3 regions of the Allobosea sp. 05T422_2 genome follow, and region 3 is predicted to be linked to each of the others. Evidence: predicted binding sites of a transcription regulator. Region 3 holds the regulator's gene; each other region holds the start of a gene.
What was found. Region 3 encodes PhoB, which activates phosphate uptake and scavenging genes when phosphate is short. Its sites were predicted from a motif close to TGTCATNNANCTGTCAT; they were not measured.

Region 1: the regulator PhoB is predicted to act here: its motif matches at 3,460-3,476, upstream of AC1DJT_RS03345 (alpha-D-ribose 1-methylphosphonate 5-triphosphate diphosphatase).
Region 2: the regulator PhoB is predicted to act here: its motif matches at 3,826-3,842, upstream of ugpB (sn-glycerol-3-phosphate ABC transporter substrate-binding protein UgpB).

The regions. Positions count from the first base shown of each region.
Region 1 is NZ_JBFTLD010000009.1:52,731-58,978, forward strand. It holds gene AC1DJT_RS03330 (ABC transporter substrate-binding protein) at 1-174, opposite strand, end outside; gene AC1DJT_RS03335 (GntR family transcriptional regulator) at 252-1,001, shown strand; gene uxuA (mannonate dehydratase) at 1,055-2,251, shown strand; gene AC1DJT_RS03345 (alpha-D-ribose 1-methylphosphonate 5-triphosphate diphosphatase) at 2,270-3,412, opposite strand; gene AC1DJT_RS03350 (ANTAR domain-containing response regulator) at 3,634-4,218, opposite strand; gene AC1DJT_RS03355 (HupE/UreJ family protein) at 4,258-4,836, opposite strand; gene ureG (urease accessory protein UreG) at 4,848-5,480, opposite strand; gene AC1DJT_RS03365 (urease accessory protein UreF) at 5,477-6,154, opposite strand; gene ureE (urease accessory protein UreE) at 6,161-6,248, opposite strand, start outside.
Region 2 is NZ_JBFTLD010000006.1:24,568-30,815, forward strand. It holds gene ugpE (sn-glycerol-3-phosphate ABC transporter permease UgpE) at 1-720, opposite strand, end outside; gene AC1DJT_RS02180 (creatininase family protein) at 720-1,478, opposite strand; gene ugpA (sn-glycerol-3-phosphate ABC transporter permease UgpA) at 1,478-2,359, opposite strand; gene ugpB (sn-glycerol-3-phosphate ABC transporter substrate-binding protein UgpB) at 2,421-3,722, opposite strand; gene AC1DJT_RS02195 (fumarylacetoacetate hydrolase family protein) at 3,951-5,129, shown strand; gene AC1DJT_RS02200 (PfkB family carbohydrate kinase) at 5,126-6,061, shown strand; gene AC1DJT_RS02205 (proline racemase family protein) at 6,075-6,248, shown strand, end outside.
Region 3 is NZ_JBFTLD010000067.1:19,420-25,667, forward strand. It holds gene uvrB (excinuclease ABC subunit UvrB) at 1-527, opposite strand, end outside; gene AC1DJT_RS14285 (DUF1801 domain-containing protein) at 713-1,129, opposite strand; gene greA (transcription elongation factor GreA) at 1,693-2,160, shown strand; gene AC1DJT_RS14295 (TIGR03862 family flavoprotein) at 2,170-3,387, opposite strand; gene AC1DJT_RS14300 (YnfA family protein) at 3,462-3,782, shown strand; gene phoB (phosphate regulon transcriptional regulator PhoB) at 3,902-4,600, opposite strand; gene phoU (phosphate signaling complex protein PhoU) at 4,634-5,353, opposite strand; gene pstB (phosphate ABC transporter ATP-binding protein PstB) at 5,402-6,202, opposite strand.

The DNA of each region.
Region 1 (6,248 bases), on a different contig from region 3:
AATGGCCTTCTGCGTCAGCGCCAGATTGCCGGCGACATCGACGACGGAAAGCGCGACCGGCGAGGTCGGCAGCTTGAGCTGCTGCGCGAAGGCGCCCGGCGCATAGGCCGCGGCACCGGCGAGACCTGCGACGCCGCCGAGAAATGTGCGCCGATTGATGCTGTCCTGGACCATGACTTCTCCCTTCGGTACGGATTTACCGCTTTTGGATTCTTAGACACCTTTCGGCATCAGCCTCGGCGAAGTTCACGTTGACGCCGCCTCGGATTGCCCGGTATCCTAGTATACTAGTGGACCAGAGCTTGGCAATGGGCAGCGCAGCGGCACGACAAAGCACAGACCAGATTCACCGCGCCTTGCGGGACGACGTCCTCAACGCGGTGCTCCTGCCGGGCGAGGCGATGTCGGAAGCGCGGATGGCCGTCCAGTTCGGGGTCAGCCGCACGCCCGTGCGCGAGGCCTTCAAGCGACTGGTCGACGAAGGTTTCCTGGTGGTCGTGCCGCAGGTCGGCACCTTCGTCGCGCCGATCGATCTGGCGGCAGTCTATGACAGCCAGTTCGTGCGCGAAACCTTGGAATGCCGCACTGTCACGCTGGCCGCGCAGCGGATCGACGATGCCGGGCGCGCCGCGCTGGAACGGCTGATCACCCAGCAGGAACAGGCGCTCGCAGTGGGCGATCGCGTCAATTTCTTCCGTGCTGACGAGGCCTTCCATGCCGAGCTCTCGCGGCTATCGGGCCACCCCTCGGTCTGGGGCCTGATCGAAGGCGTCAAGGCGCAGCTTGACCGCGTGCGCTGCCTGTCGCTCGAGGCCGCGTCCTGGCCCGGCATGATCATGGACCAGCATCGCGAGATCGCCGCGAAGGTCAGCGCCGGCGACGTGCTCGGCGCCGAGACGGCAATGCGGGCGCATCTGCGCACGGTGTTCGACGCCATCGAGGCGATCGCGCGCAATCATGTTGACGCCTTCGTCGCCAACACCCCGATCCGCAAGGCCTGAGCCGGCCGCATTCTCTGCATCACGACAAGAAACGACAAGGAAGGAACGCGACGATGGAACAAACTTGGCGCTGGTTCGGGCCGGACGATGTGGTGACGCTCGCCCAGGCACGGCAGGCGGGCGCGCAAGGCATCGTCAACGCGCTGCATCAGATTCCCTATGGCGTCGTCTGGAGCGTCGAGGAGATCGAGGCGCGCAAGGCGATCATCGAAAAGGACAAGAGCCTCGGCCTGCGCTGGTCCGTGGTCGAGAGCCTGCCGATCCATGAAAGCGTCAAGATCGGCGAAGGCGATCTCGAGCCGATCTTCGTCAACTACCGCCAGTCGCTGCGCAATCTCGCCGCCTGCGGCATCGAGGTGGTCTGCTACAACTTCATGCCGGTTCTCGACTGGACCCGGACCGAACTCGCCTGCCCCCTGCCCGGCGGCGGCACGGCGCTGCGCTTCAACCTGCATGAATATGTCGCCTTCGACCATTTCATGCTGGAGCGACCTGGCGCCGCCGACGGCCACTCTGCCGAGGTGATGGACCGGGCCAAGGCCTGGTTCGAGCGCTCGACCGAGGCCGATCGCGCCCGTCTGCTCGCCAATATCATGGCCGGGCTGCCCGGCGCCTATGATCGCTATGACGTGCCCGGCCTGAAGCGCATGCTCGCGCGCTATCATGAGATGAGCCATGACGGGTTGCGCGCCAATCTGAAGCGGTTCCTCGAGGCGGTGATCCCGACTGCGGAAGAGGTCGGGATTCGCATGTGCATTCACCCCGACGATCCGCCGCGCCCACTCTTCGGCCTGCCGCGCATCTGCTCGGACGAGAGCGACATCGCCTTCATACTCAGTGCGGTCGATACCCCGTCCAATGGCCTGACGCTGTGCTCGGGCTCGCTGGGGGCCAACCCAGGGAACGACGTGCCCGGAATCGCCCGGCGCTTCGCCGACCGGATCTGGTTCGCGCATCTGCGCAATGTCGCCAAGGATCCGGACGGCTCCTTCATGGAGGCAGAGCATCTCGGCGGCGACACCGACATGGTGGCGCTGGTCGATGTGCTGATGGTCGAGGAGCAGCGCCGCAAGGCCGCCGGCTGGCGCCATTGGCGCATCCCGATGCGGCCCGATCACGGCCATGAACTGCTCGACGATATCGGCAAGGGCAGCTTCCCGGGCTATCCGGCCGTCGGCCGCCTGCGCGGCCTCGCGGAGCTGCGCGGCGTGATGGCCACCCTGACCAGCCTGCGCGGCTACGACGCCTGATCAGGCCAGGGACGCTACTTAGGCCAGAAGACGCTGATCGGCGAGCTGCACCAGCTTGCCGCCAGCAATCGTCGCAACGACGCGCGGCTGCGGCGCATCCTCGACGATGATCAGATCCGCCCGCCTGCCCGGCGCAATGACGCCGCMATCGGCCAGGCCAAGGGCTTCCGCCGGGGCCTCGGAAACCAGCCTCCAGGCCTCGGGAAAGCTCGCCGTGCCGTTGCGCGCCAGCATGAAGGGCGCCAGCAGCAGCGCCGGATAATAGTAATCCGACGCCAGAATGGTGCAGAGCCGCTTGCCGACCATATCCTCGGCGGCCGGGCAGCCGGTATGCGAACCGCCGCGTACGACATTGGGCGCGCCGAACACCGTCGCCTCGTCATGCGCGACCGCCTCGCGCGCCGTCGCCTCATCCATCGGGAACTCCGCCACGGTCACGCCGAGCGAGCGATACCAACGCCGCATGTCCGGGCTCATGTCGTCATGCGAGAGCGTCGGAATGCCGGCGGCCAGCGAGGCCTTCGCCAGCCGCGCGACCGATTCCGGCACGTCGTCGCCGCGGTCATGGGCGTTCTGCGCCAGGGCCATGAAGTCGGCATGTGAGAGGCCGGTGCGCTCGACCATCTTGGCGACCTTGTCCGGCCGGGTCGTCTCCTTGAGGATCCCGCCGGTATGGTCGTTGAAGGCCAGCACTCCGACGCGCCCCGCCTGCAGCCACTCGATAATCTCGGCCTCGGCATCGAGGTTGAAGGTCTCGTGGCGCAAATGAAATCGGGTATCGGCCCCAAGTTCCGGCCCGAGCCGTGCAATCGCCTCGACCAGGCGCCGCGCATTACCGGCTCCGCGCAGGCCGGGTTCCCAGGACCAGGTGACGCCGTGGAAGGCCGTGGTGATACCGCAGCTCAGCATGGCGCGATCGGCATCGCGCAGAGCGAGATCGATATCGAACGACACGCGCGGTCGCGGCATGATGTGCCGCTCGAAGGCATCACCATGACAATCGACCATGCCCGGCAGGACGAGCAGGCCGGTGGCGTCRAGGCGCAAGGCGCCGGCAGGAGGAGACGCATCGAGCGCAGCGATGGACGATCCATCGGTGACGAGATCGGCACGGGTGAGCGCGGCGGTCAGAACTGTTCCGCCCGTGATATGAAGTGACACGCCCGCCTCCGCCGCAGCCCCTGGGAGGGCGCGCTTGACGGGTCAGCATGACGGCAGAATGACAAGCGGGCCGGTCAGGATGGCGTCCGGCCTTGTTCAACGCACCGAGACCGGCGACAACGTCATCGACCGGGCGGCCTTCCGCAAAGCCGGCATCGTCCACTGCGATCAGCAAGCGGCGGCATCGGCGAGGCGCAGGACGGTGACGCTCCGGCCCAGGATCATTTCAAGACCTCGGTCGCGGTGATGATGGAACGGGCGATGTCGACCAGCTTGCGCTTCTCGTTCATCGCGGTGCGGCGCATCAGGGCATAGGCCTCCGCTTCGGGGAGCCCCTTGAGGCGCATGACGATCCCCTTGGCATGATCGATCAGCGCGCGGTCGTCGCGCTGCGACCGCACCTCGTCCAGCCCCTCGCGCAGCTTCGAGGCAGCGTCGAAGCGACTGATGCAGGCCTGGAGGATCGGCTTGAGCGCCGCCCGGTTCAGCCCGTCGACGGCATAGACCGCGACCCCTGCCTCGACGGCCGCCTCGATCAAGGCCGGATCCGGCGGCTCGACGAACAGGGTGACCGGCCGCTTCGGGCGCTGGCTGACCAAAAATGCCTCAGCCAGCGCATGATGGTCGGGGCTCGCGAGATCGATCACGACTACATCGGGGTCATGTGACTCAACGCTAGTGACTTGCCCGTTTGTCGCACCGATTTGGACGAGATCGGTAAAGCCCGCCTCGCGCAAGCCCTCGTCGAGAATGGCAGCCCGGACCGGGTTGGCGTCGACGATCAGAATTTTCAACGCAGGTGTCATGAGCCACGACGCCTAACGCAGTGAGGATAAGGCCCGTCCTCAGCCCGACAGGATTGCGACACCTGCCAGAATGAAACCACCACCGGCGATGCGGGCAAGCTGCGGCATCCGCACCGCAAGCTGGCCCGCAAGAAGCAAGCCTACTCCATGCAGGGCAGATGTCGCGATCACAAAGCCGATCGCATAGCTCACACCGCTGGCATCCTCCGGCATCTCGGCGCCATGGGCAAAGCCGTGGAAGATCGCGAAGATCCCGCAGGCAAGGGCGCCGGCAGCGAGCGGCGGCGCGAGATTGAGTGCGATGGCAAGCCCGAGGATGACGATGGAAAAGGCGATACCGACCTCCGCGCCTGGAAGCGGTCCGCCGGACATCGCCCAGAGCCCGGCCAGCGCCATGGCCGAAACGAAGGTGACGGGGTAGGCGATGCGCGCCCTGCCACCGACGAGCCCGGCCCAGAGGCCGACCGCGATCATCGCCAGCGCATGATCCAACCCGGTGAGCGGATGCTGCAGCCCGTGAACGAGACCATCTACGGAGCCCACTCCGGTATGGGCAAGGGCGGGTGCCGCCATCATCGTCACGAGCGACGCCAGGGCGCCCGTCAACCGCGTCAGCATGTTCGCCTCCTCTATCCCGGGGCGATCGCCTTCAGGCCGCCCACGGTCTCGATGAAATCCACCACCGCATCGACGCCCTCGCCCTCCCGCGTATTGGTGAAGACGAAGGGTCGCTTGCCCCGCATGGTTCTTGAGTCCCGGTCCATCACAGCAAGATCCGCGCCAACATGCGGAGCGAGATCGGTCTTGTTGATGACGAGCAGGTCCGAGCGGGTGATGCCCGGGCCGCCCTTGCGCYGGATCTTCTCGCCGGCTGCGACATCGATCACGTAGATCGTCAGATCGGCGAGTTCGGGCGAGAAGGTCGCCGCCAGATTATCTCCGCCGGACTCGATCAGGATCAGGTCGAGCGCGGGAAATTTGCCGCGCATTTCCTCGACCGCGGCGAGGTTGATCGAACAATCCTCGCGGATCGCGGTATGCGGGCAGCCGCCGGTCTCGACGCCCATGATGCGCTCCTCGGGCAGAGCCCCTGCGACGGTCAGGAGACGCGCATCCTCCTTGGTGTAGATGTCATTGGTGATGGCGCAGAGATCGTAACGATCGCGCATGCGCTTGCAGAGCACCTCCATCAGGGCGGTCTTGCCGGAACCGACCGGGCCGCCGATGCCGACGCGCAAGGGGCCGTGGGGAGAGCGGGTCATGAGCGGAACAGCCTCGAATACTGGGTTTCGTGGCGCAGGGACGCAAGGTCCGAGCGCAGCGCGCAGCCGCCGAGATCAGCGAGCGTCGCGGTTTCCGCGCGCGTGGCAGCCGCATGCAAGGACGGCACCAGCCCAGCCGTAATCCTCTGCCCGTCGGTCTGTCCGATGACGCCGAGCCTGACCGAGGCCGAAACCAGATTGGCGACGAAGGCGAGGCTGTAAGCTTCCAGGGCCGGGCGCAGCGGCACGTCATGGCCGCTGGCGGCGGACGCGACCGCAATGGGATAGGCGACGTCGCCCTCCCAGGCAGCGCGGAGCCGATCAAATGCCGCGCAGGGCCAGGCGGCGCGAACGGCCGCGACGAACGCATTGCCCTGCGTCACCGTTTCCAGCCGCCGCTCCGCGGAGTTCGCCAGCGCCAGGGCCAGCTCCGCCACCTCGCTCAGCGCCGCGCCGTCCTCAGCCCCGAGGGCGTTGTAGGCGCACGTGAACAGGACGAGGTCGTTATGGAGGGAGCCGTGGCCGACGAGCGCCTCGAGCCAATCGCGAAGCGTGTCGGCATTGGTGAGGTCGCCGGCCTCGAAGGCCCATTCCAGCCCATGCGAATAGGCAAAAGCGCCGACCGGGAAGGACGGCGAAAGCCAGACCATCAACCGCAGATGGGCGTGCGACATCAGCCCTCAATGGTCGTGCTTGTGACCCTTGTGCGCGTGTTCGGCGCCATGATGGTGGCCGTCGTCATGCTTGTGATCATGATCGCCATGGCCG
Region 2 (6,248 bases), on a different contig from region 3:
GGTGATCATCTTGCGGATGCCGATGACGATGGTCTGCATCGAATCCTTGGTGGTGACCAGCAGCGGCCAGAGATACTGGTTCCAGCCATAGATGAACTGGATGACGAAGAGCGCCGCGATCGTGGTGAGCGAGAGCGGGACCACCGTATCCTTGAAGAACTTGAACGGACCGGCGCCATCGATCTTCGAGGCCTCGAGCAGTTCGTCGGGGATCGTCATGAAGAACTGCCGGAACAGCAATGTGCCGGTCGCCGAGGCGATCAGCGGCACGGCGAGGCCCTGGTAGGTATCGAGCATGCCGAGATCGGAGACGACCTTGAAGGTCGGGAAGATGCGGACTTCGACCGGCAGCATCAGGGTGACGAAGATGATCCAGAATGCCGCCATCCGAAACGGGAAGCGATAATAGACGACTGCGTAGGCAGAGAGCACGGAGATGAAGATCTTGCCGAACGCGATGGCCAGCGCCATCACGAAGGAGTTGAACATCATCACGGCCACCGGCTCGCGGGTCGAGCCCGAGGTCCCGACGAAGAGGATGCGGTAGTAGTTCTCGAAGAAATGCGGGCCAGGATAGAGCGGGAGCTGGCCGTTGATGATGGTCGCAGCATCCCAGGTCGAGGCGACGAAGGTCAGCCAAACCGGAAAGGCGACGATCAGCACGCCGATCGTCAGGATGATATAGGCGACGATGTCGCCGAAGCGGCGGTTCTCGACCATCAGTGCCAGGCCTCCCCGTCGCGCAGCAAGGCCGCGAGCGCCTCGGCGCAGGCGTTGAGGAATTCCTCGCCCTTCTTCGGCGTCGCGCGCCGCGCATCGCCGATCACGCCGGTCTCCGTCATCTCACGGAAGGGGCGGTAGCGCGCGACGGTCGGGCGCATCAGGCCACGCGGATCCGCGCCGAGCATGCCGAAGGCCTGCCCCAGCCGCTCCTGCTTCACCGTTTCCGGCGCCAGCACCATCATCATCGAGGTCTCGATCTCGCAGGCATGCATCACGCTGGTCTGATCCTGCATGAAGGGCAGCATCGCAGTCTGCGCCAGCTCGAAATAGGTGGTCGCGATGATGCGCAGGCCGGTCTCGCGGGCGAAATCCGGCAGGAATGCACCGAGCGCGGCGATATTGCCGCCATGGCCATTGACGATCACGACCCGGCGGAAGCCATGCCGCTCGATGCTCCTGAGCAGCGAAAGCAGCACGGACCGATAGGTCGGGATGTCGAAGGTGAAGGTGCCGCCGAAGGCCATGTGATGCTCGGCCATGCCGCACCAGAGCGTCGGGGCGACCACGACATCGGCCTCGTCCAGGCGCTCGGCCGCGGCCTTGCAGACGCCCTCGCACAGGATGGTGTCGACGCCGACCGGCAGGTGCGGCCCGTGCTGTTCCATCGAGGCCACGGGCAGGACGACGATCGCATCCTTCGCCGCCTTGTGACGCAGATCCTCGGCCGTCAGTTCCTTCCAGAGCACCGAGGCCATCAGTAATTCACCTTGCGCTCGATGAAGCGGAACTGCACCGCCGTCATGGCGATGACCATCACGAGCAGGATGACCGATTGTGCCGCCGAGCCACCAAGATTGGAGCCGCCCTTGCCGTCGGAATAGACCTTGTAGACCAGCGTCTCGGTCGCGCCCGCAGGCCCGCCGCCAGTGACCGTGTCGATGATGCCGAAGGTGTCGAAGAAGACATAGACGATGTTGACGACGAGCAGGAAGAACGTCGTCGGCGAGAGCAGCGGGAAGATGATGGTCCAGAAGCGGCGCATCGGCCGCGCGCCGTCGATCACCGCCGCCTCGATCACGCTCTTGGGGATCGATTGCAGCCCGGCGAGGAAGAACAGGAAATTATAGCTGATCTGCTTCCAGGTCGCGGCGAGGATGACCAGCGTCATGGCGTCATTGCCGTTGAGCCGGGGATTCCAGGCGATGCCGAGGTTCTGCAGTCCACGCGCGAGCATGCCGAGCGAGGGATCGAACATGAAGATCCAGAGCACGCCGGCAATGGCGGGAGCCACGGCATAGGGCCAGATCAGCAGGGTCTTGTAGATCTCCGCGCCGCGGATCTGGCGGTCGGCCATGACGGCAAAGAGCAGCGCGATCGAGAGCGAGAACACGCAGACAAAGGTCGAGAAGATCGCGGTGTTGCGCAGCGCCTTGAAGTAACCCGGATCGGAAAAGAGGCTCTGGTAGTTTTCGAACCAGACGAACTGGGTCGACGTCCCGAAGGCGTCTTCCAGCAGGAAGGACTGCCAGACCGCCTGGCTTGCGGGCCAATAGAAGAACACGACCGTGATCGCGAGCTGCGGCAGGAGCAGCAGGAGCGGGATCGTCAGGCTCCGGAAATAGGCGTTCTTCTGCATGCAGCCCGTGAAGCAAGAGAAAAGCCGGGGCGGAATGCCCCGGCTCTGGATCGTAGCCGGTTCAGCGCGAGGCGGTCCGTTCGAACTGACGCAGTGCCTGATTGCCACGCTCGACGGCGGCGTCAAGCGCAGCCTTCGGTGTCTTCTGGCCGTTCAGCGCCGCTTCGAGCTCTTCCGACCAGATGTCGCGGATCTGGACCAGGCCGCCGAAGCGCAGGCCGCGCGAATTCTCGGTCGGCTCCTTGTTGTTGAGTTCCAGCAGCGGCGTCTCGAGATAGGGCTTGTCCTTGTAGAAGCCCGAGTCCTTGACCTTGGCATAGGCGGCCTTGGTGATCGGCAGATAACCGGACTCGGTGTGCAGCTTCACCTGGCGGTCGACATCGGACAGGAAGGTGAAGAACTTGGCGACGCCCTTGTATTCGTCAGCCTTCTTGCCGCCCATCACCCACAGCGAAGCGCCGCCGATGATCGAGTTCTGCGGTGCCCCGGCCGCTTCCGGATAGTACGGCATCGCGGCGTTGGCCCAGTCGAACTTGGCATTGGCCTTGACGTTGCCGAAGAAGCCCGACGAGGTCAGCATGATCGGGCATTCGCCCGAGGTGAAGCGGCCTTCACCGTTATTGGTGCGGCCGGAGTAATCGTAGGTCTTGTCCTTCTGCAGCTCGACCAGGTTGGTCCAGTGCTTCAGGAAGAGCGGGCTGTTGAAGTTGAGGACGGTGTCGAAACCATCGAGACCATTCGCCTTGGTCGCGATCGGGATGTTGTGCCAGGCACCGAACTGCTCGATATTGGCCCAGGTCGCCCAGGCATTGGTGAAGCCGCACTTGTCATATCCGGCGGCCTTCAGCTTCTTCCCGGCCTCGAAGACTTCTGGCCAGGTCTTCGGCGGGGCGTCGGGGTTCAGGCCCGCCTTCTTGAAGGCGTCCTTGTTGTACCACATCACCATGCTCGACGAGTTGAACGGCATGGAGAGCATGTCGCCCTTGGCGGTCGAGTAGTAGCCGGTGATCGCCGGCAAATAAGCCTTGGGATCGAAAGGCTCGCCGGCTTCCTTCATCAGTTCGTGCACGGGCTTCACCGCGCCCTTGGCCGACATCATCGTGCCGGTGCCGACTTCGAAGACCTGCAGGATGTGCGGCGCGGTTCCGGCGCGGAAGGCGGCGACGCCGGCATTCAGCGTGTCGGGATAGGAGCCCTTATAGGCCGGAACGACCTTGTATTCCTTCTGGGAGGCGTTGAATTCCTCGGCCAGCTTTACGACAACGTCGTTATTGGCGCCGGTCAGCGCATGCCACCACTGGATCTCTGTCTGCGCGACGGCCGGAGCCGCACCGGCCAGCGTCAACACCGCGGCCGAAATCATCAAGCGCGATCTGGATGTCATCTATCTCTCCCTTATGCCCCGCTCGTGCGGGCGGCTCTTGTCGTTGGTGCGCAAGCTAGCATGAAGAACAGGTGACGTTTCAATGACAATCGCACGACATGTGCGCCATGTCTGATCCGCGTCCCTGCACTCTTGCACATTGGCTGCGAAGCGGCTGTTCTCGCCTGCGACTTTCAACGTGACAATTCCACCAACGGACGATCGATCATGCCCGAGCTTGCCCTGACGCCACGGAACACTTTGCCGGCGGACGCCGCAGCCGCCGCGCTCGCTGGCCGGGTCTGGCGCCCGGACGTCGCCGGTCCCGCGGTCGTTGTTCTGCGCGGTGATMAACTTGTGGATATCACCGCTGCCTTCGCCACGATGCGCGATCTCTGCGAGACGGCCGATCCCGCAGCCGCCCTGCGCGCCGCCAAGGGCCAGCCCATCGGGACGCTKGCCGACATCCTTGCAAACACGCCGCCTTCGCGTCGCGATGCGACGAAGCCCTGGCTGCTCGCACCGCTCGACCTGCAGGCGGTCAAGGCCGCCGGAGTGACCTTCGCGGTTTCGATGCTGGAGCGCGTGATCGAGGAGAAGGCGCGGGGCAACCCGGCCGCCGCCGCCACGATCCGCGAGGAGATCGGCAAGCTCATCGGTGACGATCTCTCGAAGCTGAAGCCCGGCTCGCCCGAGGCGATGCATCTCAAGGACGTGCTGATCAAGCAGGGAGCCTGGAGCCAGTATCTCGAGGTCGGTATCGGGCCGGATGCCGAGATCTTCACCAAGGCGCCGCCGATGTCGGCCGTCGGCACCGGTGTCGATGCCGGCCTGCACCCGGCCTCGACCTGGAACAATCCCGAGCCGGAGATCGTGCTGATCGTCGCCTCGACCGGCGCCATCGTCGGAGCAACGCTCGGCAATGACGTCAATCTGCGCGACGTCGAGGGCCGTTCGGCGCTGCTGCTCGGCAAGGCCAAGGACAACAATGCAGCGGCAGCGGTCGGTCCCTTCATCCGCTTCTTCGACGCCGGCTTCTCGCTCGACCATGTCCGCAGGACAACCGTGACGCTGACGGTCGAGGGCGAGGACGGCTTCAGGCTCGAAGGCTCGTCCTCGATCGCAAAGATCAGCCGCGACCCGGCTGATCTTGCTGCGCAGATGCTCAATCGCAACCATCAGTATCCCGATGGCGCGGCGCTCTATCTCGGCACCATGTTTGCTCCAATCAAGGATCGCGACACGCCGGGCGGCGGCTTCACCCACAAATATGGGGACATCGTCACGATTGCCGCGCCGGAACTGGGAGCGCTCGTCAATTGCATGCGCCGCACCGATGAATGCGAACCCTGGACCTTCGGCGCCTCGCATCTMATGCGCAATCTGGCGAAGCGCGGGCTTCTGTGAACCAGGGGGCGGTCCTCGTCTTCGGCGAAGCGCTCGCCGATCTGGTGCCGGAGGATGGGTGCGGCGAGCGCTATCAGTGCGTGCTGGGCGGATCCGGTTTCAACACGGCGCTGGCGCTCGCCCGCTGCGGCACCTCCGTGGCTTATTGCGCGACGCTCTCGCGCGACGTCACGGGGCGGCGCTTCCAGGCCCGGCTTGTGGCAGAGGCGATCGATCGGCGCTTCGTTGCTGAGAGCGATGCTCCCACACCGTTGGCGGTCGTTGCCCCGCTTGGGGTCGATGGCGGGGCGCGATATCACTTCCACCTCGCCGGTACGGCACTGGCCGAGCCTCCGCCATTGCCCGACCTCACGGGTTTTGGCCATCTGCATGTCACCTCGTTCGGAGCGACGATCGGCCCATCCGGGGACGCGGCGTTGACGCTGCTGCGCCAGGCGCGCTCCGCCGGCCTGAGCACCAGCTATGACGTCAATATCAGGCCGCCGGCGCTGCCGGATCGGGAGGCGGCGCTTGCCGCCATCGAGCAGCGCATGGCGCTGTCAGACCTCATCCGGCTCAGTACGGACGATGCCGACTGGCTCTATCCCGGCGGCTACGTTGCGCCGCTGCGCCGTTGGTTCGACCGGGGCGTTTCAGCGATCCTGCTGACCGAGGGCGATCGCGGAGCGGCGCTCGAACGGCCAGGGAAAAGGACTGTCCGCGGCTTCGTTCCGGTTGCAGAGCTGGTCGACACGATCGGCGCCGGCGACAGCTTCATCGGCGCATTTCTCGCTTCGCTCGCGCAGGCGGGCGAGCTCGGAGCAGGACTGCGCGGATTGTCAGACAGCGTTGCCGCATCCGCAATGGGTTTCGCGGCAGAGGTCGCAGCCGAGACCTGCGGCCGGCGCGGCTGCGATCCGCCGCGTCTCACACCCAAACCACCCTATGAGTGAGGGGAACGCGCCAATGCGCCTGAGCTATCTCGACTACCACACCTGCGGCGAGCCGGTGCGCATCGTTACGGGCGGCTATCCCGAGCTGACCGGCGCGACGATTCTCGACAAGCGTCGACAGGCGCGCGACAGCCACGATCAGCTGCGCCGTGCGATGATGCTGGAACCGCGCGGCCATGCCGGAATG
Region 3 (6,248 bases):
ACGCCGAGCAGGACCTGGTCGCGCTCCTGCCGTGCGACGCCGTCGACGAGATCGGCGATCGCGGTCGGCTGGTCACCAGCCGGCTCGAAATCCGACTGCATGCGGAAGGCGATGCCGCCCTCGGACTTGTCCGGGCGGGCCGGGCGATGCGGCGTCCAGGGCTTGCCGGGATCGATGAAGGGGCTGCCGGACTCGAGCAGGTGCTGCAGCGAATGCGCGGTGACGGAGGCAGCGGTCTCGCCCTCGGCCTCGCCGAAGGCAGAGGCCGCGTCGCCTTTCTTCGGCTTTTTCTTCAGCTTGGTGTCGCCGGGGCGCGGCTCGCCATAACCGGCCTGCGGCTGGTCGCTGAAACCGGAGGCGCCGCCCGGGACCGCCCTGCCGCGGTTGATCGCGGGATTGAGCAGATCGGCGAGATAGCCCTCGAGCGGCTTCAACTCGGGCTTGGTGGCCTTGGAGTTCGGCGTGCGCGCGGAGGCGGGCTTTTTTGCAGGCTTAGCCTTGGCGGTCGTGTCGGAGCTTTTCGGCATGGCGGCAATATGGGGCGAAACCGGGCGGAGCGCGAGGGGTACGCCGTCGCAGCAGGCGGATAACTGACAGCAGGTGACAGGAGTACACCGTGGCAGGAGAAGCCGGATTGAAGCGGTCCCGGGGGTGGGCGCGATGCAAGTCCGGCTTTCATCGCGCGCCGGCGCATATCGAGACGGAGCGAGGCTTATCCGCGGGACTTGGTCTTGCCGCAGCCGCCGGACATGTTGAGGGTCACGGCTGCGCGAATGAGAGCCTTCAATGCCCCTTCGTCAATCGTCTCACCCTCGTGGATGTCGATGGCCCGCCTGGTGTTGCCATCCAGACTGGAATTGAAGAGGCCCGATGGGTCGTCGAGTGAGGCCCCCTTGGCAAAGGTCATTTTGACGACGCTCTTGTAGGTCTCCCCAGTGCAGATCAATCCGTCGTGGGACCACACCGGAACCCCTCGCCATTTCCACTCCTCTACCACCTCAGGATCGGCTTGCCTGATCCATACGCGGAGCTGGGAGAGCATCTTGCCTCGCCAGTCGCCCAGCTCGGTGATCCGCTCGTCGATCATCCGAGACGGGGAGTTTTCGTTCTGGGACTCGCTCTGGCTCATGATCTTCCCTTCTCTCCGGAACTCTCGCTTCTGGGATCGGGCCAACCGTCTGCTCGAGATCGCAGCGCAACCTCTCGAAGAGGCTGGGCCGGCCGGTAAACGTCTTGGAGAGCACGGTGTGTCTGCACGGATCACAACGCATAACTCTCTGGCTATTGATCTGCATTCATAATCATTGGGCTATACGTCAGTCAATCGAAGCCTGCGCGCGCAACGATCGCCGTCGGGTCTCGCAACTCAGGATCAAGGTGGCCGCGACGGACGGCCCGACGCAAGCGCGGCGCTCTTCCGGCATCGGCTGCCCCCTTGGGAACGGGACTGCGCTCGTGATCGGGGGCCAGGGGCAGCGCGCGATGGCTCTGCTCTTGATGGTGCGGCCGGACACGGGGGTGTAGACTGTTCGGGTCTTGTCTTCGGCAGTGCCTGATCCCCATCTCCAAGTGATCGCCGCTTCAGATTCCAGCATCGGGTTGGCGCTGCATCGCAAGCAGTCGTGAGGACGTAACACTGAAAGCTGTGGTCCGGTTCGCCGGATGTGCCGAGATCAATAGGAGGAGGCCAGAATGACTCGCGCCTTCGTCAAGGAAGCAGAGGAAAGAGGGACCCTGGACGAGCTGCCGGACCGGCCAGTCTCGCCTCACCCGAACCTCGTGACGCCTGAGGGGCTCGCACAGATCGAGGCCCAGCTGGCGCGCTGGCATGACGAACACGCGGCGGCGCTGGCCGGAGGCGACCGCACCGAGATCGCTCAGACGCGGCGCGAGTTCCGCTACTGGGCGGCGCGGCGCGCCAGCGCCAAGCTGGCCCCTGCGCAGGAAAGGCACGACATCGTCCGCTTCGGCTCGACAGTGACGATCCGCCGGGCCGATGGGCGCGAGCAGAACTGGCGGCTGGTCGGCGAGGACGAGGCCGATCCGGCACACGGAACGCTGCCCTATGTCGCGCCGTTGGCGAGCGCGCTGATGGGCAAGGGCATTGGCGAGAGCGTCAGCATCGGCACTGAGGCGGTCGAGATCATCGCGATCTCCTGAGGCGATCGTTCAGCTATCCGCGAGCCAGGCCTGAATCCCTGCTGCAGCTGCGACTCCGGTCGCGAAACAGGCCTGCAGCAGATAGCCGCCGGTCGGCGCCTCCCAATCCAGCATCTCGCCTGCGACAAAGGTACCGGGCAAGCGTTTCAGCATGAAGCCTTCCTCGACCTCGGCCGCGGCGACGCCACCGGCGGTGGAGATCGCCCGCTCGATCGGTCTGAGACCGGTGAGCACCAGAGGCGCGGCCTTGATCAGTGCGGCCAGCCTCTCCGCGTCTTCGGGGAGTGGCCCCTTCGCCGCTTCGCGCAGCAGCGCAATCGCGGATGGAGCAAGACCTGCAGCCTTGCGCAGATGATTGCTCAGCGTCACGCCCTTGCGACGATGCGCGAGGCGCTGGACCAGCAGTGCCGCCTCGTGATCGGGCCTCAGATCGATGGTGATGACCGCCCTGCCCTCGCGCAGGATCGTCTCGCGAATCGGGGCAGAGAGTGCATAGACCGCGCCGCCTTCCAGACCCGTCGCATCGATCATCGCCTCGCCGGGCACGGATTGGCCGCCGAAGCTCAGGACGATGCGCTTCAACGGTACTCCGGCAAAACGCTCTCGCATGGTCTGGGACCAATCGACCGTGAAACCGCCATTGGCCGGGCGCAGCGGCGCGATCGCAACGCCGCGCGCCGCCAACAAGGGTGCCCAGCCACCATCCGAACCCAGCCGTGGCCAGCTCGCACCGCCGAGCGCGAGCAGCGTCGCGTCGGGCCGCGCCTCGACATCGGCGCCATCGCGGCTCCGGAACGTCAGAGCTCCCGCTTCGCTCCAGCCGGTCCAGCGCTGCCCAGGCGCGAAGGCGACGCCGAGACCATCGAGCCGGCGCAGCCATGCCCGCAGCAGGGGCGAGGCCTTCATGGCGCGCGGGAAGACGCGGCCGCTGCTGCCGACGAACGTGTCCTGCCCGAGCGCATCGGCCCAGTCGCGCAGGGATTGTGGCGGGAAGGCGCGAATGGCCGGCTCCAGCCAGGCTTGCGCATCGCGATAGCGGGGCAGGAACCTGTCGAGCGGTTCGGAATGGGTAAGGTTCAATCCGCCGCGCCCGGCCAGCAGGAATTTGCGGGCCGGCGAGGGCATGCGATCGTAGATCGTGACGGTGTCCCCGGCTGCCGCAAGGCGCTCGGCCGCGATCAGCCCGGAGGGCCCTGCTCCAATAATGGCGACGTGATGTGTGGGCATCGGTCCGGCTTGCCGTCAGCGCGCCCTGCGGTCAAGGGTAATCCCGCCCCGAAGGCCATCGACAGGGACGAACCATGCCGACCATCGCCGCCTATTTCGGCGCAGCCATTCTCGAAATCGCCGGCTGTTTCGCGTTCTGGGGCTGGCTCCGGCTCGACAAGCCCATCTGGTGGCTCGTACCCGGACTGTTTTCGCTCGCCCTGTTCGCCTGGCTGCTGACGCTGGCGGAGAGCGAAGCCGCCGGACGGGCCTATGCCGCCTATGGCGGCGTCTACATCGTCAGTTCGCTCGCCTGGCTCTGGGCCGTGGAAGGCTTTCGCCCCGACCGCTGGGACATTATCGGTGGGCTGATCTGCCTCGCCGGCGCGGCGATTATTATCGCAGGGCCGCGCTAGGGTATCGGCCCGAAAGGTGGATTGCGGTTTTCGGGAAGGCCGATGCAACCATAGACGGTTAGATCGTCGGGCGGATTCGATATCCGGCCCGATGATCCAAGTCCCCGATGATCCAAGTCTCAGCTCCGCGCAAAGGTCTCGTCGAAGGCATAGCCGGCACCGCGCACGGTCCGCAGCGGGTCCTTGGCGTTGTCAGGAGTGATCGCCTTGCGCAGCCGGCCGACATGGACGTCGACGGTGCGCTCGTCGATATAGACGTCGCGGCCCCAGACCGCGTCGAGCAGCTGGGCCCGGGAATAGACCCGCCCCGGCGCCTGCATCAGGAATTCGAGCAGGCGGAACTCGGTCGGGCCGAGATGCAGCTCGCTGCCTGAGCGGCGGACACGGCGGGTGGTGCGGTCGAGTTCGAGATCGCCGGCGGCCAACAGGCCGGCGACATGACCCGGCTTGGCGCGGCGTAGCAACGCCTGGATGCGGGCGATCAGCTCGGGCAGCGAGAACGGCTTGACGACATAGTCGTCGGCCCCGGTGGCGAGGCCGCGCACACGCTCGGTTTCCTCGCCGCGGGCGGTGAGCATGATGATCGGCACCCGCTCGGTATCGCGACGGGTCCGCAGCCTCCGGCAGAGCTCGATGCCGGAAAGGCCCGGCAGCATCCAGTCGAGCAGCACGAGGTCCGGCGTATGATCGCGCAGATGCAGCTCGGCATCGTCGCCACGCGCGACGCTGTCGACCTCGAAGCCCTCGGCTTCGAGATTGTAGCGCAGCAACAGGGTCAGCGGCTCTTCGTCCTCAACGATCAGGATGCGTGCAGGCATGTCTCACTCGGTCCCAAAGGTGTCGGGCGCCGGTCACTCACCGGTGGCGGCGTCCAGAAGGATATTGGTCGTGTCGAGCTTCGGGCGGGCTGCGTCCAAGGCTTCGCCCGTGACGAGATAGTGGATCGTCTCGGCGATGTTGGTGGTGTGGTCGCCGATGCGCTCGACATTCTTGGCGCAGAACAGGAGATGCGTGCAGAAGGTGATGTTGCGCGGGTCTTCCATCATATAGGTGAGCAGCTCGCGGAAGAGCGAGGTATAGAGCGCGTCGATCTCATCGTCGCGGCGCCAGACCTCCATGGCCTTCTGCTCGTTGCTGACGGCGTAAGCGTCGAGCACGTCCTTGAGCTGGGCCTGAACCAGGCGGCTCATATGCTCGAGGCCGACGACCGCGCGCGACGGCGGCTGGAACTGGCCGGAGATGGCGACCGCGCGCTTGGCGATATTCTTGGCGAGATCGCCGACACGCTCGATATCGGCGGCGATGCGGATGGCGGAGATCAGCTCGCGCAGGTCGTTGGCGAGCGGCTGGCGCCGGGCGATGGTGAGCACCGCCTTCTCCTCTACCTCGCGCTGCAGATTGTCGAGGCGCTGGTCGGCGCTGATGACCTTCTGTGCCAGCCCGGTGTCGCGGCGCACCAGGGCGACTGTCGAATCGCCGAGCATGCGCTCCGACATGCCCCCCATCTCGGCCAGGCTGCGGCGGATCCCCTCGAGATCGGCATCATATGAGCGGACGATGTGATCAGTCATCGCGGCGTATCCTTTGTCGGCAAAGCAGTTGGAAGGCTGGGCGCCGGTTCAGCCGAAGCGGCCGGTGACGTAGTCCTGCGTCTGCTTCTTGTGCGGGTTCATGAAGATGGTGTTGGTGGCGTCGAATTCGATCACCTCACCGAGATACATGAAGGCGGTGTACTGCGAGATACGCGCCGCCTGCTGCATGTTGTGGGTGACGATGACGATGGTGAAGTCGGTCTTGAGCTGCTCGAGCAGGTCCTCGATCTTGCCGGTCGAGATCGGATCGAGCGCCGAGGTCGGCTCGTCGAACAGGATGACTTCCGGCTTCTGGGCAATGGTCCGCGCAATGCAGAGGCGCTGCTGCTGGCCGCCGGACAGGCCCATGCCGGAGGTCTTCAGCTTGTCCTTGACCTCGTCCCAGAGCGCGGAACGGCGCAGCGCACCCTCGACGCGGTCATCGAGCTCGGATTTCGGTGGCTTCTCGTAGAGGCGGATGCCGAATGCGACATTGTCGTAGATCGACATCGGGAAGGGCGTCGGCTTCTGGAACACCATGCCGACGCGCGAGCGCAGCTCGTTCACATCGATATCGTTGCTGATGACGTTGCGGCCGTCGAGCAGGATCTCGCCGGTGGCGCGCTGCTCGGGATAAAGCGAGTAGATCCGGTTGAAAATGCGCAGCAGGGTCGACTTGCCGCAGCCCGACGGTCCGATCAGGGCAGTGACATGGCGGTCCCGGAAGTCGAGATTGATGTTCTTCAGCGCCTTGTGCTCGCCGTAGTAGAAATCGAGGTTCTTGACCGCGATCCGGACGGGGGCCTCGGCATCAAGCGCTTGCGGGCTCAGTTCCAGCGTCGAAAGCATCGACTTGTTCCTTCAGATCGAACGCGACGAGGGTTTAAGGCCGTTC